2 regions of the Microbacterium sp. SWDP-B6 genome follow, and region 1 is predicted to be linked to the other one. Evidence: predicted binding sites of a transcription regulator. Region 1 holds the regulator's gene; the other holds the start of a gene.
The links. Region 1 encodes HrcA, which represses chaperone genes, less so after heat shock. Its sites were predicted from a motif close to TTNGCACTCGNNNNNNNCGAGTGCNAA; they were not measured.
Positions count from the first base shown of each region.

Region 2: groL (chaperonin GroEL) is a predicted target of HrcA. The motif match lies at 1,489-1,515, and genes of this name have one in related genera.

Region 1 covers NZ_JAPFGV010000001.1:225,227-240,902, reverse strand. The annotation lists gene OPU70_RS01200 (PhoH family protein) at 1-325, opposite strand, end outside; gene OPU70_RS01195 (HIT domain-containing protein) at 390-737, opposite strand; gene OPU70_RS01190 (16S rRNA (uracil(1498)-N(3))-methyltransferase) at 783-1,511, opposite strand; gene dnaJ (molecular chaperone DnaJ) at 1,526-2,641, opposite strand; gene hrcA (heat-inducible transcriptional repressor HrcA) at 2,681-3,712, opposite strand; gene OPU70_RS01175 (carboxylesterase/lipase family protein) at 3,804-5,219, shown strand; gene hemW (radical SAM family heme chaperone HemW) at 5,233-6,450, opposite strand; gene OPU70_RS01165 (DUF1990 domain-containing protein) at 6,467-7,120, opposite strand; gene lepA (translation elongation factor 4) at 7,193-9,046, opposite strand; gene OPU70_RS01155 (ABC transporter permease) at 9,287-10,270, shown strand; gene OPU70_RS01150 (ABC transporter permease) at 10,270-11,187, shown strand; gene OPU70_RS01145 (ABC transporter ATP-binding protein) at 11,184-13,115, shown strand; gene OPU70_RS01140 (ABC transporter family substrate-binding protein) at 13,233-14,945, shown strand; gene OPU70_RS01135 (alpha/beta fold hydrolase) at 15,029-15,676, shown strand, end outside.
Region 2 covers NZ_JAPFGV010000002.1:241,675-257,350, forward strand. The annotation lists gene groL (chaperonin GroEL) at 1-1,452, opposite strand, end outside; gene OPU70_RS05740 (LytR C-terminal domain-containing protein) at 1,575-2,153, opposite strand; gene OPU70_RS05745 (DUF3263 domain-containing protein) at 2,222-2,479, opposite strand; gene OPU70_RS05750 (DUF2332 family protein) at 2,489-3,484, opposite strand; gene msrB (peptide-methionine (R)-S-oxide reductase MsrB) at 3,553-3,957, shown strand; gene OPU70_RS05760 (nitroreductase family protein) at 3,954-4,553, shown strand; gene OPU70_RS05765 (DMT family transporter) at 4,555-5,496, opposite strand; gene OPU70_RS05770 (SOS response-associated peptidase family protein) at 5,572-6,225, shown strand; gene OPU70_RS05775 (MmcQ/YjbR family DNA-binding protein) at 6,228-6,611, shown strand; gene OPU70_RS05780 (ABC transporter ATP-binding protein) at 6,716-7,627, shown strand; gene OPU70_RS05785 (ABC transporter permease) at 7,624-8,433, shown strand; gene OPU70_RS05790 (sensor histidine kinase) at 8,476-9,741, shown strand; gene OPU70_RS05795 (response regulator) at 9,738-10,433, shown strand; gene OPU70_RS05800 (aldo/keto reductase) at 10,462-11,415, opposite strand; gene OPU70_RS05805 (hypothetical protein) at 11,698-12,162, shown strand; tRNA gene OPU70_RS05810 (tRNA-Thr) at 12,263-12,338, opposite strand; gene OPU70_RS05815 (DsbA family protein) at 12,381-13,355, opposite strand; gene OPU70_RS05820 (ABC transporter ATP-binding protein) at 13,585-14,688, shown strand; gene OPU70_RS05825 (DUF4032 domain-containing protein) at 14,766-15,676, shown strand, end outside.

The DNA.
Region 1 (15,676 bases):
CGTCCACGTACTCCTTCTGGCCCAGGGTCTTGGGCCGGATGACCTTGCCGCGAGTCGACAGGATGGCCTCGCCGAGCACCTCGCTCGGGCGGGGTCCTCCGTCGTTGCGGAGCATGCGCGCCGAGCTCGTGACGTCACTGGGGGCGAGGTCGTGGCCGGCCTTGGTCATGGTCATCAGCTCGTCGACGAGACTCTTCGCCTTCGCGACGGCGTCCGCCGTGCCCGTGAGAGTGATCTCGTTGCCGCGGACGAGCACCTGCACGTCGCGGTGCTCCTTCTCGAGCATCCGCAGCAGGCGGTCCTGCGGTCCGAGCAGCTGCACCATGGCGACGCCGTCGGCATAGATCTTCTCGACAGCGGTGTCGGATGCGGTGACAGGGTCGTTTTCGTCAGAAGCCAACGAGCTTGTTCTCCTCGATATCGGCGAGCACATGGGCGTGCACGTGGAAGACGGATTGGGCGGCGCTCGCGCCGTTGTTGAAGATGAGGCGGTACTCGCCGTTCGCATGCTCTGCGGCGAGCTGCTTGGCCGCGGCGACCATCTCGGCGAGAAGCCCCGGGTCGCCCTGAGCCAGCTCGGTGACGTCTCGGTAGTCCTCGGTCTTGGGAACCACGAGCGCGTGCAGAGGTGCCTGCGGGTTGATGTCGCGAATCGCGAACACCCGGCCGGTGTCCAGCAGGATCTCACCCGGGATGTCGCCGTTGAGGATGCGCGTGAAGATCGAGGGCTCGGACATGCTCTCAGTCTACTGACCGCAGCCCGGCGCGGTCCTTCCCCTCGTTCACCAGCGACCGAGCGCCACCGACAGCACGGCGATCGCCGCAGGACCTGCAGTGGAGGTGCGCAGCACCGTCTCCCCGAGGAGGACCAGTTCCGCACCGGCGTCGGAGAGCTTCGTGAGCTCCTCATCGGAGATCCCACCCTCCGGGCCGACGACCAGCACGATGTCGCGGCCGTCCGGCTCGAGCTCGGACAATCGCGTCGATGCGCCCGGATCCAGCAGCAGCAGGCGCTGAGACGCTGCACGCACCGCGAGGTCTGCCGTCGTCGCCGGAGGCGAGACCTCGGGAACCCAGGCGCGGTGCGCCTGCTTGGCGGCCTCTCGGACGATCGTCGACCAGCGTTCGCGCCCCTTGACGGCCTTCGGCCCCTCCCAACGGGACACGCTGCGGCTGGCCTGCCACGGGACGATCTCGTCGACCCCGAGTTCACACGCCGCCTGCACCGCCAGCTCGTCGCGATCGCCCTTCGCCAGAGCCTGTGCGAGGACGATCCGCGGATGCGGCGCGGATTCTTCGGATCGGACCGACACGCGCACCTCGACCCGAGACGGTGATACCTCCTCGGCGACGCCGGTGAGCCACACCCCTGCACCATCGCCGACCGTGACCGCCTCGCCGACGCGGAGCCGCCGGACGACCGCGGCGTGCTTGGCCTCAGCCCCGGTGAGCGACACGAGGTCGCCGACCGCGGCATCCGAGGAGTTCTCGACGAGGAAGTGGAGTGCCATGATCGCCGTCCGGATCAGTGCGAACGGAAGCGGTCGCGGAGCTTCGAGAACAGTCCCTGCTGGAACTGCGCCAGCTGCGGACCCGGCGCCTTCGTCTTCTTCGCGAAGTCCTCGATGAGCGCGCGCTGCGCAGAGTCCAGCTTGGTCGGGGTGACCACCTGCACGCCGACACGCAGGTCGCCCCGCTGGTTTCCTCGCAGCGGAGTGATGCCGCGGCCCTTGATGGTCAGCACGTCGCCAGACTGCACGCCCGAGCGGATCTCGAGATCGACCTCGCCGTCGAGCCCCTGGATGGTCGTCTCGGTGCCGAGGACGGCATCGGGCATCGACACCTCGAGTGTGGCGAGCAGGTCGTCGCCGTCACGGCTGAAGGAGGGGTGCGGGTTGACGGAGACCTCGACGTACAGGTCGCCGTTCGGGCCGCCGGCCTTGCCGACCTCGCCGGAGCCGGGAAGCTGAAGACGGAGTCCGGTCTCGACGCCGGCGGGGATGTCGAGGGAGACGGTGCGGCGTGAGCGCACCCGACCCTGACCTCCGCACGTGCCGCACGGGTACGGGATGGTGGTGCCGTAGCCCTCGCAGGTGCCGCAGGGCTGAGACGTCACGACGTTGCCGAGCAGGCTCCGCACCTGACGCTGAACATGACCGGAACCGCCGCAGATGTCGCAGGTGACGGGCGACGTTCCCTCCTGGCAGCACGAGCCGTTGCACGTCTCGCACAGCACGGCCGTGTCGACCTCGATGTCGCGGTGCGCGCCGAAGACGACGTCGCCGAGATCGAGGGTCACGCGCACCAGGGCGTCCTGGCCGCGCTCACGCCGTGACCGCGGACGCGCTCCGCGCCCGCCGCCCTGGCCTGCGCCGAAGAACGTCTCGAAGATGTCTCCGAAGCCGCCGAACCCGCCGAAGTCGTTCGCCGCTCCGTCTCCCCCGCCCATGTCGTAGCGGCGGCGGGAGTCGTCGTCGCTCAGCACGTCATAGGCGTGCGTCACGAGCTTGAACCGCTCGGCGGCGTCTTCACCCGGGTTCACGTCGGGGTGGAGTTGACGGGCGAGGCGCCGGTACGCCTTCTTGATCTCATCGGTGGAGGCGTCGCGAGAGACGCCGAGTACCTCGTAGTGGTCTGCCACAATGGCCCTTCTGCGTGTGCTGTCATCTGGGCGGCCGCGTCAGCGGGCCGCCTCGTCTTCGTCGAGCATCCGCGACAGGTAGCGGGCAACCGCCCGTGCCGCCGCGAGATTGCTCGGATAGTCCATGCGAGTCGGCCCCATCACGCCGACGCGCGCCGTGCCGCTGGGGGCGGCGTAGTTGCTGGCGACGATCGATGCCTCGCCGAGTCCGAATGACGCGTTCTCGGTGCCGATGCTGGCTGCGAGGCCATGAGAGTCCGCCTCCATCTCGCTCATCAGGCGCAGCAGGGTCACCTGTTCTTCGATCGCCTCGAGGATGGGATGGATGCTGCCGCGGAAGTCCTGCTCGCGCTTCGCGAGGGTCGCCGCACCCGCCATCACCAGGCGCTCCTGACGGAACGCGCCGAGCTCGTCGATGACGATGGTCGCGAGTGCGCGAAGCACGATGTCGTGCGAATGCTCATCGTCGGTGAGCAGCGTCTGCAGCCGCTCAGCCGCATCGCTCACCGCCCGCCCGGTGATCAGCGCAGACAGGCGCGCACGGAGCAGCGCCATGTCGGCATCATCCACATCGACGGGCAAGGGGGCGATCCGCTGCGAGACGCCGCCCGCGTCGGTGACGAGCACGATGAGCAGCCGATTGGGAGCGAGCGCCACGAGCTCGAGATGCGTCAGGTGCGCGCGGGCGAACGACGGGTACTGCGCGAGGGCGACCTGACCCGTGAGCTGCGTGAGCACCCGGACGGTGCGCACCATCAGGTCGTCCAGATCAGAGGGAGCGGTGAGGAAGGACTCGATCGCCGTGCGCTGGGCGACCGAGAGCGGCCGCAGCTGCGCGAGGTGGTCGACGAAGACGCGATACCCCTTGTCGGTGGGGACGCGACCGGACGACGTATGCGGGGCGGCGATCAGCTCTTCGTCTTCGAGGAGTGCCATGTCGTTGCGGATCGTCGCAGCCGACACACCGAAGGAGTAGTGGTCGACGATCGACCTGCTGCCGACGGGCTCGTGGGTCTCGACGTAGTCCTGCACGATCGCGCGGAGAACCCGGAGGCCTCTTTCACTGACCATCGCAACTCCCTCCCTTTGGCACTCACTGGCTACGAGTGCCAATTCTACCCGCCCGTTCCGACCACATGCTGATCGCCATACGATGACGGGTATGAGTGTCGCCCCACAGGTCGCGGTCTCCGCCGGAATCGTGCGCGGCGAGGTGGTCGATGGTGTTCGGCGTTTCCTCGGCATCCCGTACGCGGCGGCGCCCTTCGGACCGAATCGCTTCCGCGAGCCCCAGCCGGCTCCTTCATGGGACGGCATCCGGGATGCCACGGCGTTCGGGCCGACCGCGCCTCAGCTTCCTTACCCCGGTGCCACCGGCGAGCTGCTGGGCTCGGTCGAGATTCCCGGCGACGACATCCTCTCCGCCAACATCTGGACGCCTCAGGACGCCGACCGCGCCCCGGTCGTCGTCTGGATCCACGGTGGCGCGCTCGAACGAGGCACCGCAGCCATCCCGCTGTATGACGGCGCCGGCTTCGCACGCGCCGGGATCGTCTTCGTGTCGATCAACTACCGCCTGGGATCCGAGGGATTCTCCGTGCTCGAGGACGCTCCCCGGAACCTCGGATTGCAGGATGCAGCAGCGGGACTCGCCTGGGTGCACCGCGAGATCGCCTCCTTCGGCGGAGAGCCGGAGCAGATCACGGTCATGGGCGAGTCCGCGGGCGGTGCGATCGTCGCGGGGCTCCTCGCGAACGATTCGTCTCGGGCGCGGATCGCGCGGGCCATCATCGAGTCGGGGCCGCTCGAAGCGCAGACGGCGAAGAAGGCCGGCCGCGTCACGGCGCAGCTCGCCAAGCGGCTCGGAGTCGCCGCCGACAGAGCGGGTTTCGCTACGGTCTCCCCCGAGCAGCTGCTGGAGGCACGGCGCCAGCAGGCCGCAGGGTCATCTCCGCTCGGCGGAGCCCCAGGATTCCAGTTCGCTGTGGATGCCGGGGCTCTGCCGCGTTCTCCGCACGAGGTCCTCGCCGGCGCCGACGTGCCGCTCCTCATCGGGAGCAACACCGACGAGTACCGGCTCTGGTTCCCACCCGCAGCCCTCGCCCGAATCAGCGAGATGAAGCTGCTGCTCGGACGACTCGCTCTGCGGATCCCCCGCCGAGCGGTCGCCGCCTATCGCTCGGCCTTTCCCGGCGCGACCACGGGCGAGATCTTCGGCCAGCTCGCGACCGACATCATGCTGCGAGGGCCACTGACGACGCTGGCGAGGGCGCGCACGGCACCGACCTACGTCTACGAGTTCGCGTGGCGGAGTCCCGTCCGCGACCTGCGTGCCGCGCACGCGCTCGAGCTGGGGTTCGTCTTCGATCGCCTCGGCGACCCCGAGGCGAAGCGCCTCGCAGGCGCTGAAGCGCCGCAGGGGCTCGCCGATGAGATGCACTCCGCGTGGGTCTCCTTCATCAAGACCGGAGAACCCGGCTGGCCGGTCTTCGGTGCGGAGCGCACCACCCGCCTGTTCGACACCGACAGCGCCACGGTGCCGCAGCGACGGACCGACGCGCTCGACCTGCTTCCGTAGCGCGCGTCTCTGCTCAGTCGGTGAGTTCGCGCACCACGGCGTCGGCGAGCAGCCGACCGCGCAGAGTGAGCTGAACGCGTCCGCGCACTGCGGCGGCCGGGTCGAGGAGTCCGTCCGCGATCAGGCCGGCGACCCTGGTGTGTTTGTCTGCCTGGAGGTCGGCGACCGCGATCCCCTCGCGGATCCGGCTCAGAAGCAGGACCCGCTCCAGCATCGTGGACTCCTCGTCGGGGCGCTCGGTGCCCGCCGCGGGCGACTCCGAGGCCGCGAGACGCTGAGCGTAGGCGGCCGGGTGCTTGACGTTCCACCACCGCAGACCAGCGACATGGCTGTGCGCACCGGGACCGAACCCCCACCAGTCACTGCCCCGCCAGTAGGCGAGGTTGTGTCGCGAGCGCTGGTCCACGCTGCGAGACCAGTTGCTGATCTCGTACCAGTCGAAGCCCGCCGCCGCGAGACGCGCATCGGCGAGCTCGTACATGTCGGCCTGCAGATCGTCGTCCGGCGACGGCACCTCGCCCCGGCGGATCTGCCGGGCGAGCTTGGTGCCGTCCTCGATGATCAGCGCATAGGCCGAGATGTGGTCGGACTCGAGCGCCAGCGCCGCCTCGATCGAAGATTCCCAGTCGGCCAGCGACTCCCCCGGCGCGCCGTAGATCAGGTCGACGCTGACCGCGAGACCCGCATCCTTCGCTGCCGCGACGGCTGTCGTCACATTCTCGGGCCGGTGGGTGCGGTCGAGAGCCGCGAGCACATGGGGAACGGCCGACTGCATGCCGATCGACAGCCGCGTGACCCCGGCATCCGCGAGGGTTCGAGCGACGTCCGGCGTCACCGTATCGGGGTTCGCCTCCACCGTGACCTCTGCGCCGTCGACCAGCCCGAACGCATCTGTCGCAGCATCGAGCATGCGGGCGAGGTCACCGGCCGGCAGCAGGGTGGGCGTGCCTCCGCCGAAGAACACCGTGTCCATGGGGCGCAGCGCGCCCGCGTCCGCGAGGACGCGTCTCGCGAGGTCGATCTCCGTGATCAGCGTCGAGGCGTAGTCCTCCTGCTTCGCGCCTCGGAGCTCGCCGGACGTGTAGGTGTTGAAGTCGCAGTAGCCGCAGCGCACCCGGCAGAACGGGACGTGCAGATAGGCCGAGAAAGGCACGGCGCGATCGATCGGCAGATCGGACGGAAGACGGCCGTCGGCCGGTGCCGGATCGCCGAGAGGAAGCGGGCCGGCCATCAGAGAGGTGCGGCCATCAGACGGGGGTCGCGTACAGCGGCGAGATCGCCCGCAGATAGCGCGCGAAGAGCTCACGTCGGCGACGCTTCACGAGAGGCGGGATGACGCGGTAGAGCAGGGAGTTGGGGGCGTCGAACGCCCGCACCGTGAACCAGACCTCGTCGTTGTCTTCGCGCCAGTCGATGTCGAACGACTCCTCGCCCCGCACGACCGACCCGCCGACGGTGCCGAGCACGAAGCCGATCCGTCGCTTCTCCTCGGTCACCGAGATCACGCGGAGCTCGGCATCCGCTCGCATCCCACTCACACGCCCATGCAGACGAAGAGTCATCCCCGGCCCTGCGAACGGAGTTCCCTCGGCATCGAAACGCTGCTCGACGTCGTTCTTGCTCGGGGCGATCGGATTTCCCTCGGCATCGAAGCTCACACCTGCGTACGCGGGGCCGGGAGCCGGACGGACATCATCGACGCTCAGACCTGATGCGCGCTGCGCCGTCCAGGTGAGGAGTGCTTCGCCCGCAGACCGGAACCGCTCGACACCGCTGCCGATCCGCCAGGAGTTCTCCGCAGGGATGCTGCGCTCCGGCGGGTACTGCATCAGGTCGGGCGCGTGGGTCGCACCCACGGCCGCATAGTCCACCGTGTCGTCTCGGAAAGTCCCGCGCCGCATGTTTTCGAGCCTACTTCCCGTTCCCTGGAGGATCACCCTGTACGCGCCGGAACCGCCCGACCCGCAGAGCTCCTACTTCTTTTCCTTGCCTTCGACATCTCCCGAGAGTGCAGCGATGAACGCCTCCTGGGGGACCTCGACCCGTCCGACCATCTTCATGCGCTTCTTGCCCTCTTTCTGCTTCTCGAGGAGCTTGCGCTTACGGCTGATGTCACCGCCGTAGCACTTGGCGAGCACGTCCTTGCGCAGCGCTCTGATCGTCTCGCGGGCGATGATCCTGGCGCCGATGGCGGCCTGGATCGGCACCTCGAAATTCTGGCGAGGGATCAGCTTGCGCAGTCGCTCCGTCATGAGCGTGCCGTACGCGTAGGCCTTGTCGCGATGCACGATCGAGCTGAACGCATCGACCTTGTCGCCCTGCAACAGGATGTCGACCTTCACGAGGTCCGCTTCCTGCTGTCCGGCGGGCTCGTAGTCGAGCGACGCATAACCCTGAGTCTTCGACTTGAGCTGATCGAAGAAATCGAAGACGATCTCGCCGAGCGGCATCATGTAGCGCAGCTCCACGCGCTCCTCTGAGAAGTACTCCATGCCCAGAAGCGAGCCGCGGCGGGACTGGCAGAGCTCCATGACGGTGCCGACGTAGTCCTTGGGCAGCAGGATGGCCGTCTTGACCATGGGCTCGGACACGGAGCCGATGCGCCCGTCGGGGTACTCGCTCGGGTTCGTGACCGTCACGGTCTCGCCGGTGTCGCTGGTGAGCACCTCGTAGATCACGCTGGGCGCGGTCGTGATGAGGTCGAGACCGAACTCGCGCTCGAGACGCTCGGTGATGATCTCGAGGTGCAGCAGGCCGAGGAAACCGCATCGGAATCCGAACCCGAGGGCGACCGACGTCTCGGGCTCGTACTGGAGCGAGGCGTCGGAGAGCTTCAGCTTGTCGAGCGCTTCGCGCAGCTCCGCATAGTCGCTGCCGTCGATCGGGTAGATGCCCGAGAAGACCATGGGCTTCGGGTCGGTGTAGCCGGCGAGGGCCTCGGTCGCGGGCCTGCGCGCCGTCGTGACGGTGTCTCCGACCTTGGAGAGCCGCACGTCCTTCACGCCGGTGATGAGGTAGCCGACCTCGCCGACACCCAGACCCTTGGTGGGCACCGGCTCTGGGCTCGACACGCCGACCTCGAGCGCCTCGTGGGTAGCACCCGTGGACATCATCTGGATGCGCTCGCGCGGTGACAGACTTCCGTCGATCATGCGGACGTAGGTGACCACGCCTCGGTAGGCGTCGTAGACGGAGTCGAAGATCATGGCTCGGGCCGGGGCGTCGGCATCGCCGACGGGCGCCGGGATCTCCTTGACCAGGCGATCGAGCAGTTCCTCGACCCCCACACCGGTCTTGCCCGAAACCCGCAGCACGTCCTCCGGCTTGCCGCCGATGAGCGATGCCAGCTCCTTGGCGTACTTGTCGGGATCGGCCGCCGGCAGATCGATCTTGTTCAGCACCGGGATGATGTGCAGATCGTTCTCGAGCGCCAGATAGAGGTTCGCGAGCGTCTGGGCCTCGATGCCCTGGGCAGCGTCGACGAGCAGGATCGCTCCCTCGCACGCGGCGAGAGAACGTGACACCTCGTACGTGAAGTCGACGTGCCCCGGGGTGTCGATCATGTTGAGCGCGAAGGTCTCGCCGTCGATCTCCCACGGCATCCGCACGGCCTGGCTCTTGATGGTGATGCCGCGCTCGCGCTCGATGTCCATGCGGTCGAGGTACTGCGCGCGCATGTCACGGTCCGAGACCACGCCGGTGATCTGGAGCATGCGGTCGGCGAGGGTCGACTTGCCGTGATCGATGTGCGCGATGATGCAGAAATTGCGGATCTGCGCCGAAGGCGTCGCGGCAGGCTGAAGCGGAGTGAGGGCGCGTGGTGACATGTCCTGACGATTCTACGGTGAGGCGCGACTAATGCCCGCTTCGTCCGATCCGGTGATATTCTGCCGAGGTTGCCCGGGAGCCATCCGTGACACCGGATCCCGTGAGCGACAAGACTCCGTCACAGACCAAGTGGAGGCGTCGTGTCGCGCAGATCGGCTGATGGTGATTGACTGTCTTCCCGGCTCAGCGTTGCGTCGGCGGATCCCGCGTGCGTCTGTAAAAGAGAAAGAATCATCACCTTGATCAAGTATCTGTTGCGCCGCCTGCTGGGTTGGGTGCTGATGATCGTCATCGCGACGAACATCACCTACTTCCTCGCGTGGCTGTACCTCGACCCTGAGAACAACTACGTCGGACGGCGTCCTCCTCTCTCCGCCGACCAGATCGACAATCTGCTGGGTCCTCGCAACCTCAGCGAGTCGGTGCCTCTCATCGAGCGATGGTGGACCTGGTTCTCGAACATCCTCTTCCACTGGAACTGGGGCCTCAGCCCGACGGGCGAGTCGATCAACGAGCAGGTCGCCTACCGCGTCTGGATCAGTGCCGAGCTCGTGCTCGGTGCGACGATCATCACGACGATCCTCGGCATCGCCCTCGGCGTGTACACCGCCTCGCGGCAGTACAAGCTCGCTGACCGCATCGGTCAGGGTACGAGCATCATCACGATGAACATCCCCACCGTCGTCGCCGGCTTCGCTCTGGTCCTTCTGGCGATCAACTTCAACAACGCGGTCGGCACGACCGTCTTCTACGTGGTGGGTTCGTCCAGTCAGGGGGTGGAGGGCTTCTTCCCCGTACTCGTCGATGTGCTGCAGCATCTGACCCTCCCCACGCTGGCCCTCGTACTCACGGGGTATGCCGGCATCCACTTCCTCCAGCGCTCGCTGCTGCTCGACAACATCAAGGCCGATTACGTGCGCACCGCACGGGCGAAGGGGCTGACCAAGCAGCAGGCGATCCGCAAGCACGCTCTGCGAACGTCGCTGATCCCCGTCACGACGCAGGTCGCATTCACCATCCCGGCCGTCTTCACGGGTGCGGTGCTGACCGAGACGATCTTCAACTGGAACGGGATGGGGCGCTACTTCATCCAGACCCTCAACAACAACGACATCCACGGCGTCGTCGCGGTCGCTGCATTCGGCGCCCTGATGACCGCGATCGGCGCGATCCTCGCCGACATCGCCGTCGTCGTCCTCGATCCGAGAGTGCGGGTGAGCTGATGGCTCTGGAAAGCATCGGGGTCTCCCCCGAAATCGCAGACAAGCCGAAGAACCGCAAGCGCACTTCGATGCTGACGCTGTACACGCGTCGCTTCATGCGCAACCGCGGCGCGCTGATCGGCGTCGTCATCCTCGCTCTGCTGGTGGTCTTCGCGATCGTCGGTCCGCTGATCTCGCCCTATTCGCACACCGACCTCGACTTCCTCGCGCTGCGCACGGGGCCGTCGGCCGAGCACTGGTTCGGGACGAACGGATCGGGCAACGACAACTTCGCGCAGGTCGCTGTCGGCCTCCAGCGCTCGATGATGATCGCTGCGCTGGTGGCGATCGGCACGACCGTGGTCTCGGCCATCGTCGGTGCGACGGCCGCGTACTTCGGCGGACGCTACGAGCGCATCATGCTCGCCATCATCCACTTCATGATGGTCGTGCCGAACTTCCTCATCCTCGCGATGATCTCGAACGACGCCGGCGGAAACTGGCTCGTGATCTCGCTCGTGATGATCTTCATCGTCGGATGGTTCTTCCCCGCGCGCGTCATCTGGACGCTGTCGCTGTCGATCCGCGAGCGCGAGTACGTCCACGCCGCCCGCTACGCCGGCCTTTCGGGCATGCGGATCGTGATCCGCCACATGCTGCCGAACATCGGCTCTCTGCTGGTGATCAACTTCACCCTCGGCGTCGTCTCGGCGGTGCTCACCGAGACCGCCCTGTCGTTCCTCGGGTTCGGTGTGAAGCTGCCCGACGTCTCGCTCGGTGCGCTCATCGGCTACGGCTCGAGCACGCTCGTGAGTGCGCCGTGGCTGTTCTACTTCCCCGCGGCGGCGCTGACGCTGCTCACCGTCTCGATGGCACTCATCGCCGACGGTCTGCGTGACGCCCTCGATCCGACCTCGGCGGCTGGAGGTCGCGCATGAGTACTGTTCTTTCCGTCCGCGACCTCAAGGTCAGCTTCCCGTCCGAAGCTGGTCGCGTGGACGCCGTGCGTGGCGTCTCCTTCGATCTCGAAGCGGGCAAGACGCTCGGTATCGTCGGCGAATCCGGCTCAGGCAAGTCCGTCACCTCGCTCGCGATCATGGGCCTGCTCGACGACAATGCCAAGGTCAGCGGCTCCATCATCTACGACGGCCAGGAGCTTCTCGGCAAGTCCGACAAGCAGCTCTCGGTGATCCGCGGCAACGGCATGGCCATGGTCTTCCAGGACCCGCTGACGTCGCTCACTCCGGTCTTCACGATCGGCGACCAGCTGATCGAGGCGCTCACCGTGCACCGTCGACTGTCGAAGAAGGATGCCTGGGACCGCTCGGTCGAGCTGCTGAAGCTCGTGGGGATCCCCGAGGCGGAGCGCCGGATGAAGGCGTTCCCGCACGAGTTCTCCGGCGGCATGCGTCAGCGCGTCGTGATCGCCATCGCGATGGCCAACAATCCGAAGCTGATCATCGCCGACGAGCCGACCACCGCGCTCGACGTCACCATCCAGGCGCAGATCCTCGAGCTCATGGAGAAGGCGCAGGAGGAGACCGGCGCCGCGATGATCATCATCACCCACGACATGGGCGTCGTCGCGAAGACCGCCGACGACGTGCTCGTGATGTACGCGGGAAAGCCCGTCGAGCACGCACCGGTGCGCGAACTGTTCTACCGCACCCGGATGCCGTACTCGATCGGCCTGCTCGGAGCCATCCCCCGCGTCGACAAGACCGAGAAGGTGCCGCTGATCCCGATCAAGGGCAACCCTCCGCTGCTGATCAACCTGCCGGATGCGTGCCCGTTCGCGGCGCGCTGCCCGATCGCTATCGATGCGTGCCGTGAGCGTGAGCCCGACCTGCTGCCGATTACCACGAGCGGGCACACCGATCACTCGGTCGCCTGCATCCGCGCGAACGACATCGACGACGATGGGAAGATCGGCGGGCTGCCGGTGTTCCCGATCCCCGAGATCCCCGAGAGCACGCTCGCCAAGGTGCCGCGCGAGGATCGCCCGATCACGCTGGAGGCGGTCAACCTCAACAAGATCTTCCCGCTGATGAAGGGCGCATTCTTCAAGCGCAAGGTCGGCGAGGTGCACGCTGTCAAGGGCATCAGCTTCGACATCCGCCAGGGTGAGACCCTCGCGATCGTCGGCGAGTCCGGCAGCGGCAAGACCACGACGCTGCTGCAGATCATGGACCTGGTCGAGCAGGAGGACGGCGACATCCGGATCGGCGGCACCAGCGTCGCCGACATCAAGAACCGTGCAGAGGAGCGCAAGCTCCGCCGCGACCTGCAGATCGTGTTCCAGGATCCGATGGGGGCACTCGACCCTCGAATGACCGTCTGGGACATCATCGCCGAGCCGATGCTCGCGATCGGCATGAGCAAGGACGATGTGTTCGACCGCGTCGAAGAGCTCATGGGGCTCGTCGGTCTCGACCCCGCGCACAGCGATCGATTCCCCCAGGCGTTCTCGGGCGGCCAGCGTCAGCGCATCGGCATCGCACGAGCACTGTCGACGAACCCCAAGATCGTCGTGCTCGACGAGCCCGTCTCGGCGCTCGACGTCTCGATCCAGGCCGGCGTGATCAACCTGCTCGACGAGCTGAAGGCCAAGCTCGGCCTGTCGTATCTGTTCGTCGCCCATGACCTCGCGGTCGTGCGGCACATCGCCGACCGGGTCGCCGTGATGTACAAGGGATCGTTCGTCGAGCACGGTGATGTCGATCAGGTGTTCGACGATCCACAGCATCCGTACACGAAGGCGCTGCTGTCGGCGATCCCGATTCCCGACCCTGACATCGAGCGCACCCGCGAGCGGATCATCCTCCCGGTCGAAGGCTTCGACGCCGAGGCGATCGCCGCCAGCTGACCTGTTTACCGATGTGCACAGTCCGGTAACGGTTCCGTGTCCCTGGGGTTTCGCCCGCGAGTTGCGGGGTTAGTCTGCCCCTATCCCAAGTAAGGCCGACAGGCACTAAGGAGTACCATGAAACGGCATCAGAAGCTGATGGGCATCGCTGCTCTCGGCGCCGCCTTCGCACTCGTCATGAGCGGGTGTGCACCGGCAGGCAACGGCGGCGGCAACAGCGGCGAAGGCGAAGCTCAGACGGTCGAGGGCGCGGACTACAACCCGCAGCCCCGCGAGAACCTCGCAGAGGGTGGCGAGCTCCGCATCCCGATCTCGAACATCGCCGAGCAGCTGAACTACTTCCACAGCGACGGCGACGCGCGCGTCACGCAGGTCGGCACGTGGTTCCGCCCGCAGATCCTGCTCATGGATCCTGACGGCACCGTCAAGAAGAACGACGCGTACCTCGACGACTACTCCTTCGGTGTCGAGGACGGCAAGACCGTCCTGCACTTCAAGGTCAACGAGAAGGCGGTCTGGAACGACGGCACGCCGATCGACGTCACCGCGTTCAAGGCCACCTGGGAAGCCCAGAACGGCGAGAACGAGGAATACCAGCCGAACGCGACCGACGGCTGGAAGGAGATCGAGTCCGTCGAGGCCGGCGAGAACGACCGCGACGTCATCGTCACCTTCAAGGGCGAGTTCGCCTGGCCCGAGATGGTCTACTCGCAGCTGCTGCACCCGGCGGTCAACACGCCTGAACTCTTCAACACCGCCTTCCTCGGCGACTGGCACCCGGAGTGGGGCGCTGGCCCCTACACGGTCGAGAACTTCGACAAGACCGGCGGCGTCGTCACCCTCGTCCCGAACGAGAAGTGGTGGGGCAACGCTCCGCTGCTCGACAAGGTCTCCTTCATCCAGATGGAGCCGACCGCGGCGGTCAACGCACTGCGCAACGGCGAGGTCGACATGGCCGAGACCGGCAGCGCCGAGCTGCTCGCACAGGTCGAGGGCCTCGAAGGCGTCAAGACCTACAAGGGTCAGGCCACCGCGAACGCGATCTTCACGCTGAACTCGACCAACCCCGTGCTGGCCGACCTCGAGGTCCGCAAGGCCGTGTTCGAGGCCATCAGCATCGAGCAGGTCAAGGACATCGTCTTCAACGGTCTGAACTACACGGAGGAGCCCGCCGGTTCCCTCACGCTGTTCTCCTTCCAGCCGAACTACATCAACGCGCTCGAAGAGGCCGGCCGCAAGGACGGCGACACCGAGGGCGCCAACAAGCTCCTCGATGAGGCCGGCTGGGTCGCCGGTGCCGACGGCATCCGCGAGAAGGACGGCCAGCGCCTGTCGCTCGTCTTCCCGAACCACTCCGACACCGAGACCGCTCGTGCCCGCACGCTCGCGGTTCAGGCTCAGCTGAAGGAGGTCGGTGTCGAGGTCGTCATCGACCAGCGTCCGTCGGCGGACTTCGCAGAGGACTACACCACGCAGAACGGTGACATCTTCTTCCTCAACTTCACGTCGTCCGACCCGTTCGGTGCTGCCTGGTTCTGCCAGCTGTACTGCTCGGACAGCGGCCTGAACCTCTCGGGCACCGGCACCGAGGAGATCGACAAGATGATCCACGATGAGCTCGAGACGATCTCCGACCCGGTCGAGCAGACCAAGAAGGCCATGGAGATGGAGTCCGAGATCTTCGCGAAGACCTGGGGCGTCATCCCGGTTCTCAACGGCCCGGAGATCTGGACCGTCAAGGAGGGTCTCGCCAACCTCACGCCCGAGCCCTACGTGGGCCTCGACCTCTTCGGCATCACGCCGGTGGAGAACGTGGGATACGAGAAGTAATCCATTCGGAGCCTGACTCGTCAGGGCTTCGCGGGGGGGTCGGTGGTTCATCCACCGGCCCCGCCTTTCTCTATGCTGAAGGCGTGAGCGTCCAGATCGTCTTCGTGCACGGCATCCGCACGTCCGCGACGATGTGGCGCTCGCAACTCGAGTTCCTCGCCGACCAGGGCATCCCTGCCATCGCTGTCGATCTTCCCGGCCACGGCACGCGGATGAACGAGGACTTCACCCTGCACGAGGCTCTCCACACGATCGACGTCGCGGTGCGCGACGCCGCGACGCGCGGGCCCGTGCTGCTCGTCGGACACTCGATGGGCGGCCTGCTGTCGCTCGCCTATGTCGGAGGCGCCGAGACACCGCGAGTCGCCGGACTGGTGGCCGCGTCCTGCACGTCGCTCCCCCGCGGCGCGGGGCTCGCGGCGTATCGTGCGATCGCCCGGGCCGTCGACCGTCTGCCGGATCGAGGGATGTGGCTCACGAGGCGTTTCCTCGCCGCGACGATCCCGATCGAGACGCGCGGAGACTTCGCCGCGGGAGGCTACGCCCTGGATACGCAGGACACCGCTCTTCGGAACCTCGCCACCCTCGACCTCGCGACCGCCGTCTCTCGCATCGAGGTGCCGCTGTGGTTCGTGAACGGGCAGTGGGATCAGCTGCGGGTCAACGAAGCCCTCTTCCGACGGCTCGCGCCGCACGCCGAGCTGATCGTCGTGCCTCGCACCACCCACCTC
Region 2 (15,676 bases), on a different contig from region 1:
GACGTACTCGCCCGTTGCCGCGTTGAGGCCCTGGCCCGAGGGGAGCTCGGAGACCTTGTTCGCGACGACGCCGGGCTCGAGGCCTGCGTTGAGGGCGATCTGCTTCAGCGGAGCCTCGATCGCGACGCGAACGATGTTCGCACCGGTCGCCTCGTCGCCCGTGAGCGAGAGAGCGTCGAGAGCCTTGGTGCCCGACTGGATCAGCGCGACGCCACCACCGGGGACGATGCCCTCTTCGACGGCTGCCTTCGCGTTGCGAACGGCGTCCTCGATGCGGTGCTTGCGCTCCTTGAGCTCGACCTCGGTTGCCGCGCCCGCCTTGATGACGGCGACGCCACCTGCGAGCTTGGCGAGGCGCTCCTGCAGCTTCTCGCGGTCGTAGTCGCTGTCCGTGTTCTCGATCTCGCGACGGATCTGCGTGACGCGACCCTCGATCTGGTCTGCCTCACCGGCACCCTCGACGATCGTGGTCTCGTCCTTGGTGACGATGACCTTGCGAGCACGACCCAGCAGGTCGAGCGTGGCGTTCTCGAGCTTCAGGCCGACCTCTTCGGTGATGACCTGACCACCGGTGAGGATCGCGATGTCCTGCAGCTGCGCCTTGCGACGGTCGCCGAAGCCGGGAGCCTTGACGGCGACCGACTTGAAGATGCCCTTGAGCTTGTTGAGCACGAGAGTCGCGAGAGCCTCGCCCTCGACGTCCTCGGCGATGATGACGAGCTCCTTGCCGTCCTGGATCACCTTGTCGACGATGGGCAGAAGGTCCTTGATGTTCGAGATCTTCTGGTTCGCGATGAGGATGTAGGCGTCTTCGAAGACAGCCTCCTGACGCTCCGGGTCCGTCACGAAGTACGGGTTCAGGTAGCCCTTGTCGAAGCGCATGCCCTCGGTGAGCTCGAGCTCGGTGCCGAAGGTCTGCGACTCCTCGACGGTGACGACGCCCTCCTTGCCGACCTTGTCGATCGCCTCGGCGATGAGCTCGCCGATGGCGGGGTCAGCAGCGGAGATCGACGCGGTGGCGGCGATCTGCTCCTTGGAGTCGATCTCCTTCGCGCTGGCGAGGAGCTCCTCGGTGATGGCCGCGACGGCCTTCTCGATGCCGCGCTTCAGCGAGATCGGGTCTGCGCCGGCTGCGACGTTGCGCAGGCCCTCGCGGACCAGAGCCTGAGCGAGCACCGTGGCGGTGGTGGTTCCGTCGCCGGCGACGTCGTCGGTCTTCTTGGCGACCTCCTTGACGAGCTCAGCGCCGATCTTCTCGTACGGGTCGTCGAGCTCGATCTCCTTGGCGATGGAGACACCGTCGTTCGTGATCGTGGGGGCGCCCCACTTCTTCTCCAGCACGACGTTACGACCGCGCGGGCCGAGGGTCACCTTGACAGCGTCGGCGAGGATGTTGAGGCCGCGCTCGAGGCCGCGTCGGGCCTCCTCATCGAAAGCAATGATCTTTGCCATGAGTTTTTTCGTCCCTCCTGGACGTAGACGTTGGGTTTAGCACTCAGAGTGAGAGAGTGCTAACGCCATTCTGGCACTCGACCCCATCGAGTGCAAGCTGCGCGGACGGACCGTGCGGCGGTCTACGGGGCAGGAGTGTCTGCGGGCGTCTCCGGCGCGGTCGTCGCACGATCGAGTCCGATGACGACCGTGAGCTGCTTCGCCCCCGTGTCGTTCAGGTCGGAGTAGAAGTCGCTCTGCTCGACCGCGGCACCGCCGATCAGGTTCGCGAGGCCGAGGGCGGCGAGCTCGTCCTCTTCGGCGACGTAGTAGACGGTCGTCGTCGAGAAGTCCTGGCTCGCGCTGTCGCTCGCGAAAACGACGTCGGCGGCCCAGCCGTTGTTGATGAGCAGGTCGCGCATCTGCTCGTCCAGCCCCTCGTCGGGTGAGGCGTTGAGGATCATCACCGAATAGGTGACGTCGACGACACCGGTCTCGACGGGCGTCGGGCTCGACGTGGGGACGGCCTCCGGGAAGAGGGTGATGCGCCCCATCACCACGAGCGAGCCGAAGATGCCGCCGATGATGAGCACCAGAGCGGCCACGAACGACCACAGGAGCACCACCCAGCCGTTCATCCCCGGGGCTTCGGCGCGGTGCGCTCCGACGCGTCCGGACGATCGGGGGACGTCGTCGAATCGATCTCGGCTGAGCTTTGACACTCCTCGATGCTAATGGCACCGGCCCGTGAATCCGCTTCCGACGACGCCGCTGCGTGGCGCGAGCCTCGTCAGCCCACGAAGCCCGGAGTGCGTGCGGCGCGCTGGAACGATCTGGCGTCACGGATGCGGCGCAGCCGTCGCACCAGCATCGGGTCGTACTCCAGGGCTTCCTCCGACTCGATCAGACGGCCGAGGAGCTGGTAGTAGCGGGCTGCGCTCATGCCCAGTTGGGCACGGATGACCTCTTCCTTCGCGCCGCCGTGCCGCGGCCAGGCGGTCTCGAGCGCGAGGATCGCGCGATCCCGCTCGCTCAGATCTCCCAGCATGTGACCAGATTAGGTCGCGGAAGCGGCGATTCCGGTGCGCCACTCCCACCATCTGCCGAGCGGATCGGCCGCCGCGCGCACGTCGCCGTCGAGCGCCACGACGAACCCGGTCCACTCCTCGGCGACCACGGCCGGCTGCCAGACGTCGCCCAGCACTGCCGGAGGATCGATCGTCACCCAGCGGGCATCGAGACCCCTGATGCGCTCGACGAGTGCTGTGCGCGCCTCTCGCGGAATGTGCACGAGCACGCCCGGCGTCGTGATCACGAGAGTGGCACCCCGGGGCGCCTCGGCTGCGAGCGCGTCGATCCTCTCGAGCGCGTCGCCGGCGATGAGGCGGGGCGGATCGGATGCGGCGATGTCGAGCGCCGCTCTCACCCGCTGTTCCCGCCCTTCCTCCCCCGGCCAGACGAGCCCCTGCAGCCAGCGACGGTCTCGGTCGTCTCGGGCGTCGAGAGGCGCGAGGTCGATGCCGGCGCGCCAGACGATGTCCGGCATCCTCATGGCGGGGAGGCGCCCGTCGACTCTGCTCTGCAGCACGACCGGGCTCGGCCCGTCGTGCGGGTCGAGTGCCGCGCGCACCTGACCGTCGGAGCCGACGAAGCGGTACGAGTAGCGATCGGGGTACAGGCACAGGCCCGCGGAGGCGCCGACCTCGAGCAGGGCGATCGGTCCATCGATCTCGGACAGCACGGGAAGCAGCGGTGCGAGTCGGAGCGGCTCGTTGGTCTGCAGACGCCGGCCGCTGCATTCGCTCACGATCTCGTCGGCATGGGAGAGCACGAACGCGCGCCACGCGTCGTAGCGGACGAGGCCGACGCCCAGCATCCGCGTCACGGCGAACACGAGCGGGGGCTGCCTGCGGTTCTCAGGGATCCGAGCGAGCACCCGCTGCACCTCGGGGTCACCGGCCACGCCGGAAGCCCAGTCGACATAGAGATCGCTGCGCCCCGGCGCCTCCTCATCGGCGAAGCGGCGATAGCGCAGCCGCACGGCATCCGTCATCCATCCATTGTCTCGTGACGCCGAGCCCCTCTGAACGCGAGAGAATGGAGCAGACCCCAGGAGGACCTATGTCGTACAGCGTGGACAAGACCGAAGAAGAGTGGCGCGAAGAGCTCGGCGAGGAGCAGTATGCGGTGCTTCGCGAAGCCGCCACCGAGCGCGCCTGGACGGGCGAGCTGCTCGACGAGGGCCGCGCCGGCCTCTACACCTGCGGCGCGTGCAACGCCGAGCTGTTCAAGAGCGGCACCAAGTTCGACTCCGGATGCGGATGGCCGAGCTTCTACGAGTCGATCCGCCCCGACGCGGTGCAGCTCATCGAGGACACGACCCTGGGCATGGTGCGCACTGAGGTGCGCTGCGCGAACTGCGGATCGCACCTCGGGCATGTCTTCCCCGACGGCTTCGGCACGCCCACCGGCGACCGCTACTGCATGAACTCCATCGCCCTGAACTTCACACCTGAAGAGTCGTGAGCGCCCTCGAGGCCGTTCGCGCACGGCAGTCCTCCTCGAAGGTCACCGACGAGGCGCCGTCGCGGGACGAACTGCTGAAGCTCGTCTCAGCCGCCGGACGCGTCGCCGACCACTCTTCGCTGCGCCCGTGGCGCCTGATCGAGCTGCGCGGATCCGACCGAGAGCTGCTGGGGGCCGCGATCGCCAAGGCCGAGGGCGACAAGTCCCCCTCCACGAAGCCGCTGCGCGCTCCGCTGCTGATCGCGGTCGTCGCCAGCTACCGCAAGAGCGAGAAGGTCCCCCGCTGGGAGCAGGAGGCCGTCGCCTCGGGCGTGGCCCACATGCTCAGTCTGCTGCTCGACGAGGCCGGCTTCGGCGTGCTGTGGCGCACGGGTCACTACACGCGATCGAAGGCCGTCGCGAAGGCCCATGGCCTCGGCAAGGACGAGGAGCTGCTCGGATGGCTGTACGTCGGCGGCAAGCCCTCGGGCCGCAGGCCCGGTCGCCGCAAGCCCGTCGATGCGCGGGGCCTCGTGACGCGGATGCCCAAGCCCAAGCCCCAGCCGACGCCCGAGCCGAAAGCCAAGAAGAAGGCGAAGAAGCAGAAGAAGCAGTAGGTCAGTTCCGTCTGCTGCGAGGCAGCGCGACGGCGACGGATGCCACGGCGACGACCACCATCCCGATGATCTGCCAGGGCGCGGGGCCCGCCGCAGCCGGCCAGATCAGGTCGATGATCACCGAGGTCGCGAGCTGGCCCAGCACCGACCCGAGTCCCATCAGCAGCACCCCTGTGTGCGCGACGATGAAAGCTCCGAGCAGGATGTACGCGGCGCCGAGGAATCCACCGAGGTACAGCCACGGCTCGGTCGGCGGCGCGTCTGGTGCGCCCCGCACCGCGATGCTGATGCCGGCGGCGACCAGCAGCGCGATGGTGCCGGCGATGAAGCTCATGAACGTCGCCGCGAGGGGCGAGCGCACGCGCTGCGACAGACGGCCGTTGGTCGCAGCCTGCCAGGCGATGCCGACGCCTGCCGCGAACGGCAGGAGGAGCATCCAGAGCGGGGCCGTGGCCAGGACGTCGCCGCTCAGCGAGATGCCGACCGCGGCGAGCGCGAGCGCTCCGCCCAGCACGCGCCCTGGCGTGATCGCGACGACCCCGGCGGGACCGAACCCGATGCGGTCGAGCACGAGCCCGTGCAGGGTCTGTCCCGCGACGACTCCGACCGTGAACAGCGAGACGCCGAGCACCCCGGCCGTGATGCCCTGAGTGGAGACGGTGAGTGCACCGCAGGCACCGCCGAGCAGCATCCAGAACGGGATCGTCCGATCGCGGATGCCGCCGAGCAGACGTCCGACGCCTCGACGCGCGGAGGGAATGCAGACGATCACCACCGCAAGGGCCGCGAGTCCTACGGAGAAGGAGATGAGGCCGGCCACGATGCCGTTGTCGACCTCGACGCCCAGCACGCCGTTGATGCGCGCCTGGATGGCCGTCATGACACCGATCGCCACTGCTCCGCCGAGCGCGAGGGGCGGAGACAGTCGACGGGCCTGGGTCACCTGTCGACCCTAACCGAGAGCTGATCGCCATGTCGCCGTGCGCACGATGTCGGCGGCCGGGCGTACCCTGACGGCATGTGCGCGAGTTACGGACTTGACCCCCGGTTCACCGACACCGAGCTCCTGGCCGCCGCCGACGAGGCGGTGCTCGAGGGTCTGCGTGGCTGGGCCGAGCAGAACGCGCGCGAGACCGTGCGCCCCACAGGCAAGAATCTGCGCAACCTCAACCCGATCGTGGTGCAGCCCGAGGCCGAGCCCGTGCTCGAACCCGCCTGGTGGGGGTTCCTGATCGGCGGGGAGCCCTCGAAGTTCCCGTCGATCAACACCCGATCCGAGCGCCTGCAGGAGCGCCCCGGCGGATTGAAGACCCGTGCTCTCGTGCCGGCGACGAGCTGGTACGAGATGAAGAAGCCCGAGCGCGTCTGGCACGAGTTCGTCGTCGACGACGGTGCGCTCTTCGGAATGGCCGCCGTCACCCAGCGGGGGCGCACCGCCGATGGCGAGTCCTTCACCTGCTACTCGATCGTGATGCGCCCGGCTCCCCCTCACCTCGCCGGCATCCACGATCGGATGCCGCTGCTGATCCCCGCGGCGCTGAGCGACGACTGGCTGACCGCCGAGCCCACGAAGGAGATCATCGACGAGGCCCTGCTCGCCGCGGCCGCGATCGACGAGCGCGTTCAGGCCGCGCCCCGCGCCGACGACAAGGGCGCCGATCGGCTGTTCTGAGCATGGACTCGACCCAGTTGGGCGCCGCCGCCACTGCGCGCGCCGAAGAGCTTCCCGGTGCGGAGCGCGACAACCCGTTCGGCCCCGAGTGGGACGTCTACAAGGTGCGAGGGCGTGTCTTCCTGCTGATCCCTCTCGACGGCACCGGGCGCGTGACGCTCAAGTCCCACCCCGAGGACTCCGTCGCGTTGCGAGAGACGTTCGCCGACATCGTGCCCGGCTACCACATGAACAAGAAGCACTGGATCACCCTGATGCCAGGGGCATCGCTCGACGAGGAGCTGGTGACCGAACTCGTCACCGAGTCGTACCGACTGGTGGTCGAGAAGCTCCCCCGAGCGCAGCGGCCGATCGACCCTGACCTGTTCGGGCGCTCTGCCGGCTGAGGCGGCCGGGCCACGGCATCCGCCGAGAGGATGACTCCGGACATCCGTGGAACGGTACCCAGGGAGGACGCGGGGGCGATGGCGTGGTCGATAGCGTCGTAGACATGATCACAGCAGAAGGCCTCACGAAGAGATTCGGAGACAAGACAGCCGTCCAGGACGTGTCGTTCACGGTGCAGCCGGGCACGGTCACGGGGTTTCTCGGGCCCAACGGCGCGGGCAAGTCCACGACGATGCGCATGATCGTCGGCCTCGACCGGCCGACCTCGGGCATCGCCACCGTCGGCGGACGGGAATACCGCAAGCTCCGCGCCCCGCTCACCGAGGTGGGAGTGCTGCTCGATGCCAAGGCCGTGCACACCGGCCGCACCGCGCGCAATCACCTGCGTGCGATGGCGGCGACCCACGGCATCCCGGCATCCCGCGTCGACGAGGTCATCGACCTCGCGGGCATCGACCCCGTGGCCCGCAAGCGCGCGGGCAAGTTCTCGCTCGGCATGGGGCAGCGGCTCGGAATCGCCTCCGCCCTGCTCGGCGACCCGCACACTCTGATCCTCGACGAGCCGGTCAACGGCCTCGACCCCGAGGGCGTGCGGTGGGTGCGCCAGTTCGTGCGTCACGCGGCGTCCGAGGGACGCACCGTGCTGCTCTCGAGCCACCTGATGAGCGAGATGGCGCAGACCGCCGATCACGTGATCGTGATGGGCCGGGGAAAGGTGCTCGCCGACGCCCCGCTCGAGGAGCTCGTGCGGGCCTGGACGACCAACACCGTGCGTGTTCGCACGCCTCGAGCCGCCGACCTCGCTGCCGCAGTGGGCGGCCCGTCCGTCGAGATCGTGAGCTCCGCCCCCGATCTGATCGACATCGTCGGCCTCCCCGCGTCGCGCATCGGCGACCTCGCCGCAGAGCGCGGCATCCCCCTGCACGAACTCACCCCGACCACCGGATCGCTCGAAGACGCCTACCTCGCCCTCACCGGCGACTCGGTCGAGTACCGCACGAAGGAGATCTCATGACCGTCCAGGCTCCTCCCCTCCGCCGTCAGCATGTCGACACCGATCGCCGGCTCACGTTCATCCGCGCCGTGCGCGGCGAGTGGATCAAGCTGGCCACGCTCCGTTCGACCTGGTGGTCGATCGGCATCGCGGCGATCCTCACGATCGGCATCGCCGTGCTCATCGCGCAGGCGATCGACATGCCGGGCTTCGAGCCCATCCAGGCCGTCGTCATGCCAATCCAGTTCACGATGCTGCTCGCCGGCATCCTCGGCGCGATCTCCGTGACGGGCGAGTACTCGACCGGGATGATCCGTTCGACGCTCGCGGCCAACCCGAAGCGCGGATCGGTGCTGGGCGCCAAGGCGGTCGTGGTCGGCCTGTTCATGTTCGTGTCGTCGCTGGTCATCTTCCTGGCGGCGGCCGTGGCGGTCTCCGCGGTCGTCGCCTCGCGGGATCAGGGCATCGACTGGGGCGACCCCGCAGCATCGTTCCTGCCCATCGTGGTCTCGTCGCTCGCCATGGCGGTGTTCGCCCTGATCGGGGTGGCGTTCGGGTTCATCCTGCGCTCGGGCGCCGGAGCGATCGCCGCGACGGTCGGCCTGCTGTTCGTGCTGCCGATCGTCGCGAGCTTCTTCGCCGTCGCCGGCGAGGCCTGGGCCTGGGTCATGGACGCCGCGGGCTACCTCCCGGTGGCCGCAGCCCAGAGCGCGATCCTCCCCGAGGGCGCTGCGCTCGAGGCTCCGGTCGCCTACCTCACGCTGGCAGCCTGGGTCGCCGCGGGCATGCTCGGCGCCTGGGCCGTGCTCCGCACGCGCGATGCGTGACCGCGAGATCGCGAGATCGATGAACCCGCGTAGAGTCGCCCGGTGACCCGCACGCGCAGCCGCAGCACCTCAGTCCGCGAGGACGAGGGGCTGCGGCTGCCGCGTCCCCCGGGCGTTCTGCGCCGTTTCTGGGCGCGGCATCCGGTGTTCGCCGATGTCCTGATCACCCTCGTGTGCCTGTTGCTCTCGCTCGTGCCGGCCGGTGTCATCACCCGCGACCTTCCGATGCCCCTCGCCATCGGCGTCGCGATCCTGGTGCCCGCGTCCGTCGTCGCAGCCTGCGCCACGCTCCTGTGGAGGCGTCGACGGCCGCTTGTGCCGTTCGTCGCGTCCTTCGCACTCGAAGCCGGGTTCCTCTTCGCACTGCAGCCGATCGGCTCGCCGCTGCTGCTGGTCACCTGTTACTCGCTCGCGGTCTACCGATCCTCGCGGGCCGCATGGACGGGATTCGGCATCGCCCTCGGGTCGCTCGCCGCGCTCGGCGGACTGCTCACGCTCACCGGCGTCATCACTCTGCAGGTCGCCGCGAACGCCGTCGTGATGTCGCTCGTCCTCGGGCTGATCGGCACTCTCGTCGGCGTGAACGTGGGTGGACGCAAGCGCTACCTCGCTGCCGTGATCGACCGCTCCCGTCAGCTGCTCGTCGAACGCGATCAGCAGGCGCAGCTGGCCGCGGCCGGCGAGCGCGCCCGCATCGCCCGCGAGATGCACGACATCGTCTCTCACTCGCTCACCGTGATCGTCGCACTGTCCGAGGGAGCGGCTGCCACCCCGGATCCGGGCCAGGCACGAGCGGCGGCGTCCTCGGCCGCAGAGACGGCTCGCAGCGCACTCACCGAGATGCGTGCGATGCTCGGCGTCCTCCGGGACGACGATTCGCCGCTGCCCCTCGCTCCGCTCGAGCCGACGCCCCCGCAGGAGACGGTCGCTGCGGCACAGCGAGCCGGCTTTCCGGTGTCGCTCTCGGTCACCGGGGCCGCCTCGCTCTCCCCCGCTCTGGCACACGCCGTCGGGCGCATCGCGCAGGAGGGCGTGACGAACGCCATGAGGCACGCACCCGCGGCGACGTCGATCGAGGTCCGACTCGTGCACGCCCCGGATGCCGTGACCATCGAGATCGTGAACGACGGCGTCACCGGCCCTGTCGGCTCATCGGGGTTCGGCCTGCGCGGTCTCGCCGAGCGCGCAGCGCACTCGGGCGGAACCATCGTCTCCGAACCCGTCGACGGCGGGCGGTGGATGCTGCGCGCAGAGCTCCCCACGACGCCACCTGATCTGCCAGACCGCGACCCGAAGGACAGACCATGACCGAGCCGATCAGGCTGCTGCTCGTCGACGACCAGGCCCTCATCCGCGTCGGATTCCGGATGGTGCTCGACGCCGAGGACGACATGGTCGTGGTCGGCGAGGCCGCGGACGGCCACGACGCGATCGCCCAGGCGACCGAGCTGCGCCCCGACATGGTGCTGATGGACATCCGGATGCCGGGGCTCGACGGGATCGCCGCGACCGCGGCCATCGTCCGCGAGCACCCGCAGACCCGCGTCCTGGTGCTGACGACGTTCGATCTCGACGAGTACGCCTTCGGTGCGATCCGCGCCGGAGCGAGCGGATTCCTGCTGAAGGACGCACAGCGGCACGAGATGATCGCGGCGATCCGTGCCATTCACAGGGGCGATGCCGCGCTCTCGCCTCGGATCACGCGGATGCTGTTGGAGCACGTGACGCCGACGCTCGGTGCGACGCCCGCACCACAGGTCCATGCGACCGACGATCTCACGGCGCAGCTCACCGACCGTGAGCGCGACGTCTTCGTCGAGATCGCGCGCGGGCTCACGAACGCGGAGATCGCCCAGGCGCTGTTCGTCAGCGAGTCCACCGTCAAGACCCATGTGGGCAGGATCCTCTCGAAACTCGGATCCCGCGACCGCATCCACCTGGTGATTCTGGCGCACCGACTCGGTCTCGTCGACGACGACGCTCTGCCCTCTGGCCCCTAGGTCGGGGTGGAGGGCAGAGCGAGCGGTCTCAGGCCTTCGCCGGGGTCCACTCCGAGACGCGGTTCAGAGCGTCGACCTCGTCAGGGGTCAGCTCGAGACGCGCGCCGGCGAGGAGATCGGGAACCTGCTCGACCGTGCGGGCGCTCGCGATGGGGGCGGCGACCGTCGGCTGGGCACGCAGCCAGGCCAGCGAGGTCGCAGCGATCGAGGCTCCGTGCGCGTCACCGATCTCCTCGAGGGTGTCGATGATCCGCAGTCCCGCCTCGGTCGCGTACTTCGCCGCGCCGGAGGCACGCGGAGACGTCTGCCCTTCGACGTCGACCGAGCGGTACTTGCCGGTGAGGAAGCCGCTCGCCAGCGAGTAGTAGGGCACGAGGCTGAGGCCGAACTCCTGGGCCACCGGGATGATCGTCTCCTCGACGTCGTTCCGGTGCACGAGGTTGTAGTGCGGCTGCACGGCGACCGGCAGCGCGACTCCTGTGCGGCGGGCGATCTCGACCCACTCGCGGATGCGCTCTGCCGTGTAGTTCGACACCGCGACGTGGCGCACGAGACCGTCGGAGACGAGCTCGCCGAAGGCCGCGACCGTCTCCTCCAGCGGAACCGTCTCATCGTCGAAGTGCGCGTAGTAGAGGTCGATCGTGTCGACACCCAGGCGAGCGAGCGATGCTTCGGCGGCCCGGCGGACGTTCGACGCCGAGAGGCCCTTGTAGTCCGGGTGCTGGCTCACCTTGGTCGCGACGACGACGCCCTTCGGCTGGCGAGACGCGAGCCACTCGCCGATGATCGTCTCGCTCTCGCCGCCTGAGTTGCCGGGCACCCAGGCGCTGTAGCCGTCTGCCGTGTCGATGAAGTCGCCACCCCCGTCGACGAACGCGTCGAGCACCGCGAACGATGCCTCGCGATCGGCCGTCCAGCCGAATACGTTGCCGCCGAGCGAGAGCGGGAAGACGTCAAGGTCACTGTTTCCGATACGAGTCATACTCGGGACAACCCGTCACCCCCGCGCACTATTTCGTGTGTGACGTCGCGTGTCACTCGCCCCGGAGCACTCCTTCACCGGCTCCGCCTCGCAGCGCGTCCTCGGCGTGCACCCGCCGCTCGCCGGTGAGGCGCGGTAACTTGGTGACTTCACGCGGGGTCAGCTCGCTGCAACCTGCGGATGCTGCGCATGCCGCACAGCTGGACGCCTGCGACGGGAAAGGAACCGCCGGTGACTCGTTCTGTTCCGCCGCCTTCCGGACTCGTTCGAAGGCGACGGGGTGTGCGATGGCTGATCGCGCTCACTGCGACCGCCGTGGTCGTCATCGGGGCCCTCGTCGCCGTGATCGCCATAGGCCAGAGGCCGTGGCTCACCACCGACGTGACGATCTCCTTGAGCTATGTCGGCGACGACGGGCGAACCTACTCCTGCACATACGACTACAGCACGTCGGAACGCGTGCGGATGCCTGCCGACATCGCCGAGAGCATGAACGAACGTGACTGGTCCGACACAGGTCAGCTCATCTACGAATGGGCGAAGGACCATCCGGCGGAGCACTGGACGACAGAGGATGAACTGCCCGCCGACGACCCCGAATCGACGCGAGCGGACGCGTCGTGGGGCCTGGCCATGGACCGGTACGTCGATTTCCCTCCATGGTTGATCGACACGGACGACGGTGGCGAGTACGCGCTGTGGTCGAGAGCACGACCGGGGAGCGATTGCGAAGACGGCCTGCGGTGAGCCTCTCGCCGCGAGGCGGAGGCATGGGCAAAGCTCCTCGCCCAGACACGAAGAAGGCCCGCGTCCCCGGTGCTGTCAAGGGGACGCGGGCCTTCGCGTCTGGTGCCGACTACAGGACTCGAACCTGCAACCCCCGTATTACAAGTACGGTGCGCTACCAATTGCGCCAAGTCGGCGGACGCCTCCCAGCTTAGCGATGGGCGGCGGGGGCCGACGAACTACGACGCGGGAGTCTCCGAGGGGGCGGGCTCCGTGGTCTCGGTGGGCGTCGGGGCCGGCGTCGGGGTCTCCGTGGCGTAGTAGGCGTCGCTGGCGACGGTGAGAACGAACTGCGAGAACTCGCTCGGGTCGTCGAGCGCGCCCACATAGGCCTCGCCGTTCACGACGATCATGGGAGCGGCGGTGAGCACGAGATCGTCCGAGCCGACGAGCGGGCCCTCGAGAGCGCGCGAGGTGGCTTCCTTCGCCCACGTGACGTAGTCCTGGTCCTCGATGCACGATCGGACGCTCTTCACGTTGTCCGAGCCGACTGCGCCGGCGATGTCGGCCAGCTGCGCATCCGAGAAGCCGTCGGTGTTCACCTCTGGCTGATCGTCGAGCAGGTCGTGGTTGAACGCGTAGAACTGCGCGGGCGAGTGCGTGGCGACGCAGGCCGCGGCTGCCGCGGAACGCAGCGAGTACTTGGTGCCGTTCGAGCTCGCGGTGAGCAGGGCGACCGGGTGGTAGGTGACGGTGGCCGCTCCCTCGGAGATCCAGTTGACGAGCTGACGCGCGTTCGCGCGCTCGAACTCGCCGGCATCCGGCGACAGGTAATCGACGTAGATGTGGATGTCGACCGTGCTCGAGGTGGTGGGCTCCGGGGTCGGCGTGGCCTCGCCACCCGCTTCCGTCTCTCCCGGGCTCGGGGGTGCGACGGTCGAATCCGACATCGCGGACGCACTGATGTCCGAGACGAGGATGCCGTCGTCGTCCATGCCGCCCGGCGTGAGCTGGGGCTTCGACACCTGCGCCGAGACGGCGAGGGTGATGGCGGTGCCGATGGCGCCCACGGCGACGATGGCGATCGCGCCGAGGATGATCCGTCGCATCACGCGCGCCCTCGACTGCTGGGCGTGCACCTTCTGGGCCTTCTCCCGCACGGCCTCACGCGTGTTGCGAGGGCTGGGGACGTTCGGCGTCTCGTCGCTCGACATCGTTCCTCTAGACAGTCTCAGGGGGGCAGGGTGGCCCCGGACGCCACTCGGGCGGCGAACGCCGCGAAAGGCGGCCGAGATCGATGTTAACCAGCCAGGCTGAGAAATACCCAGATGGACGAGCTTCTGCCATACTGATTCCGACCCGATGAGGGGTCACGGTGGATCGCTCCGCCGCTCTATCACTACGGATCGTCCGGCACGTACCTGCCGGTGAAGGAGAAACACAATGGCATCTGTGACTTTCGACGAGGCCACCCGCCTCTACCCCGGCGGAACCCGCCCGGCTGTCGACAAGCTCAACCTCGAGGTCGCCGACGGCGAGTTCCTCGTCCTCGTCGGCCCGTCCGGCTGCGGAAAGTCCACCTCGCTTCGCATGCTCGCCGGCCTCGAAGAGGTCAACGCAGGGCGCATCCTGATCGGTGACCGCGACGTCACCGACGTGCCGCCGAAGGACCGCGACATCGCGATGGTGTTCCAGAACTACGCGCTGTACCCGCACATGACCGTCGCCGAGAACATGGGCTTCGCGCTCAAGATCGCCGGCGTCGGCAAGGAAGAGCGTGCGACCCGCGTTCTGGAGGCCGCGAAGCTGCTCGACCTCGAGGAGTACCTGACCCGCAAGCCGAAGGCCCTCTCGGGTGGTCAGCGTCAGCGTGTCGCCATGGGCCGTGCGATCGTCCGTCAGCCCCAGGTCTTCCTCATGGACGAGCCGCTGTCGAACCTCGACGCCAAGCTCCGCGTCCAGACCCGTACGCAGATCGCGTCGCTGCAGCGTCGTCTCGGCGTCACCACGGTCTACGTCACGCACGACCAGACCGAGGCGCTCACCATGGGCGACCGCATCGCCGTGCTCAAGGACGGCCTGCTCCAGCAGGTCGGAACGCCGCGCGACCTGTACGAGAAGCCCGAGAACGTGTTCGTCGCCGGCTTCATCGGCTCGCCTGCCATGAACCTGTTCAGCGCAGACCTGGCTGAGGGCGGTGTGCGCTTCGGCACCGAGGTCGTCCCGCTCGCCCGCGACACGGTCGGCCGCGCCAACGGCTCGCAGGTCACCGTGGGTGTGCGCCCCGAGGACATCACCGTCGGCCCGGCCGACGGCAAGGGCCTCTCGGTCGTCGTCGACCTCGTCGAGGAGCTCGGCGCCGACGGCTACCTCTACGGTCACACCGAGATCAACGGCAAGCGCGCCGACCTGGTCGCTCGTGTCGACGGCCGCAGCCACCCCAACGCCGGCGAGACCGTCACCCTCGCGGCGAACGCGGGCCACGTGCACGCGTTCGACATCGAGTCGGGCGTGCGCCTGAACGACAAGCCGATCGTCTCCGCCTGATCGGATCCACGGACGCGGCGCGGGCTGACTTCGGTCGCCCCCCCCGCTTCTTCTTTTCCCCCACCGACTGGAGAGACATGCAGGATGCGCTGCGGATCACCGCGAGCTCGATCGATCCGGGACTGCTCGCGCTGCCCTGGTCGACACCGCTCGCCAAGTGGCCGTCCGAGTTGATCGTGTCGCTCCCGAAGGGGCTCTCGCGCCATCTCGTGCGGTTCGCCGATCTGTCGGGCAAGGTCGTCGCCGTCAAGGAGACGACCGATGAGATGGCGAGGCGCGAGTACGAGATGCTCGGCAACCTCGCCAGGCTCGACGTGCCCTGCGTCGACCGCGTCGCAGTGATCGCCGGGCGCTCGGATGCCGACGGCGAACCGCTCGCTGCCGCCCTCGTCACATCGCACCTGCGGTTCTCCATGCCCTACCGTGCGCTCTTCACCCGCGTGCTGCGCCCCGACACCGCCACGCGTCTCGTCGACGCCCTGGCCGTGCTGCTCGTGCGCCTGCACAACGTCGGCTTCTACTGGGGCGACGTGTCGCTGTCGAACACGCTCTTTCGCCGCGACGCCGGTGCGTACGCGGCCTACCTCGTCGATGCCGAGACCGGCGAGCTGCACGAGGAGGGACTGACCGACGGCCAGCGCGCCTACGATCTCGACCTCGCCCGCACCAACATCGCCGGCGAGATCATGGACCTCGCCGCCGGCGGGCGCCTGGAGCACGGCGTCGATGCGGTCGCGATCGCCGACGGCATCGTCTCGTCATATCGCTCGCTGTGGGCCGAGTTGACCGCGCAGGAGTCTTTCGCCTCTGCCGAGACCTGGCGCATCACCGAACGTGTCGAGCGTCTCAACGCCCTCGGGTTCGACATCGATGAGATGTCGATGTCGACGACCTCCGACGGCACCGTCGTCGAGATCCAACCCAAGGTCGTCGACGCGGGACACCACCAGCGTCGCCTGATCCGTCTGACCGGCCTCGACGTCGAAGA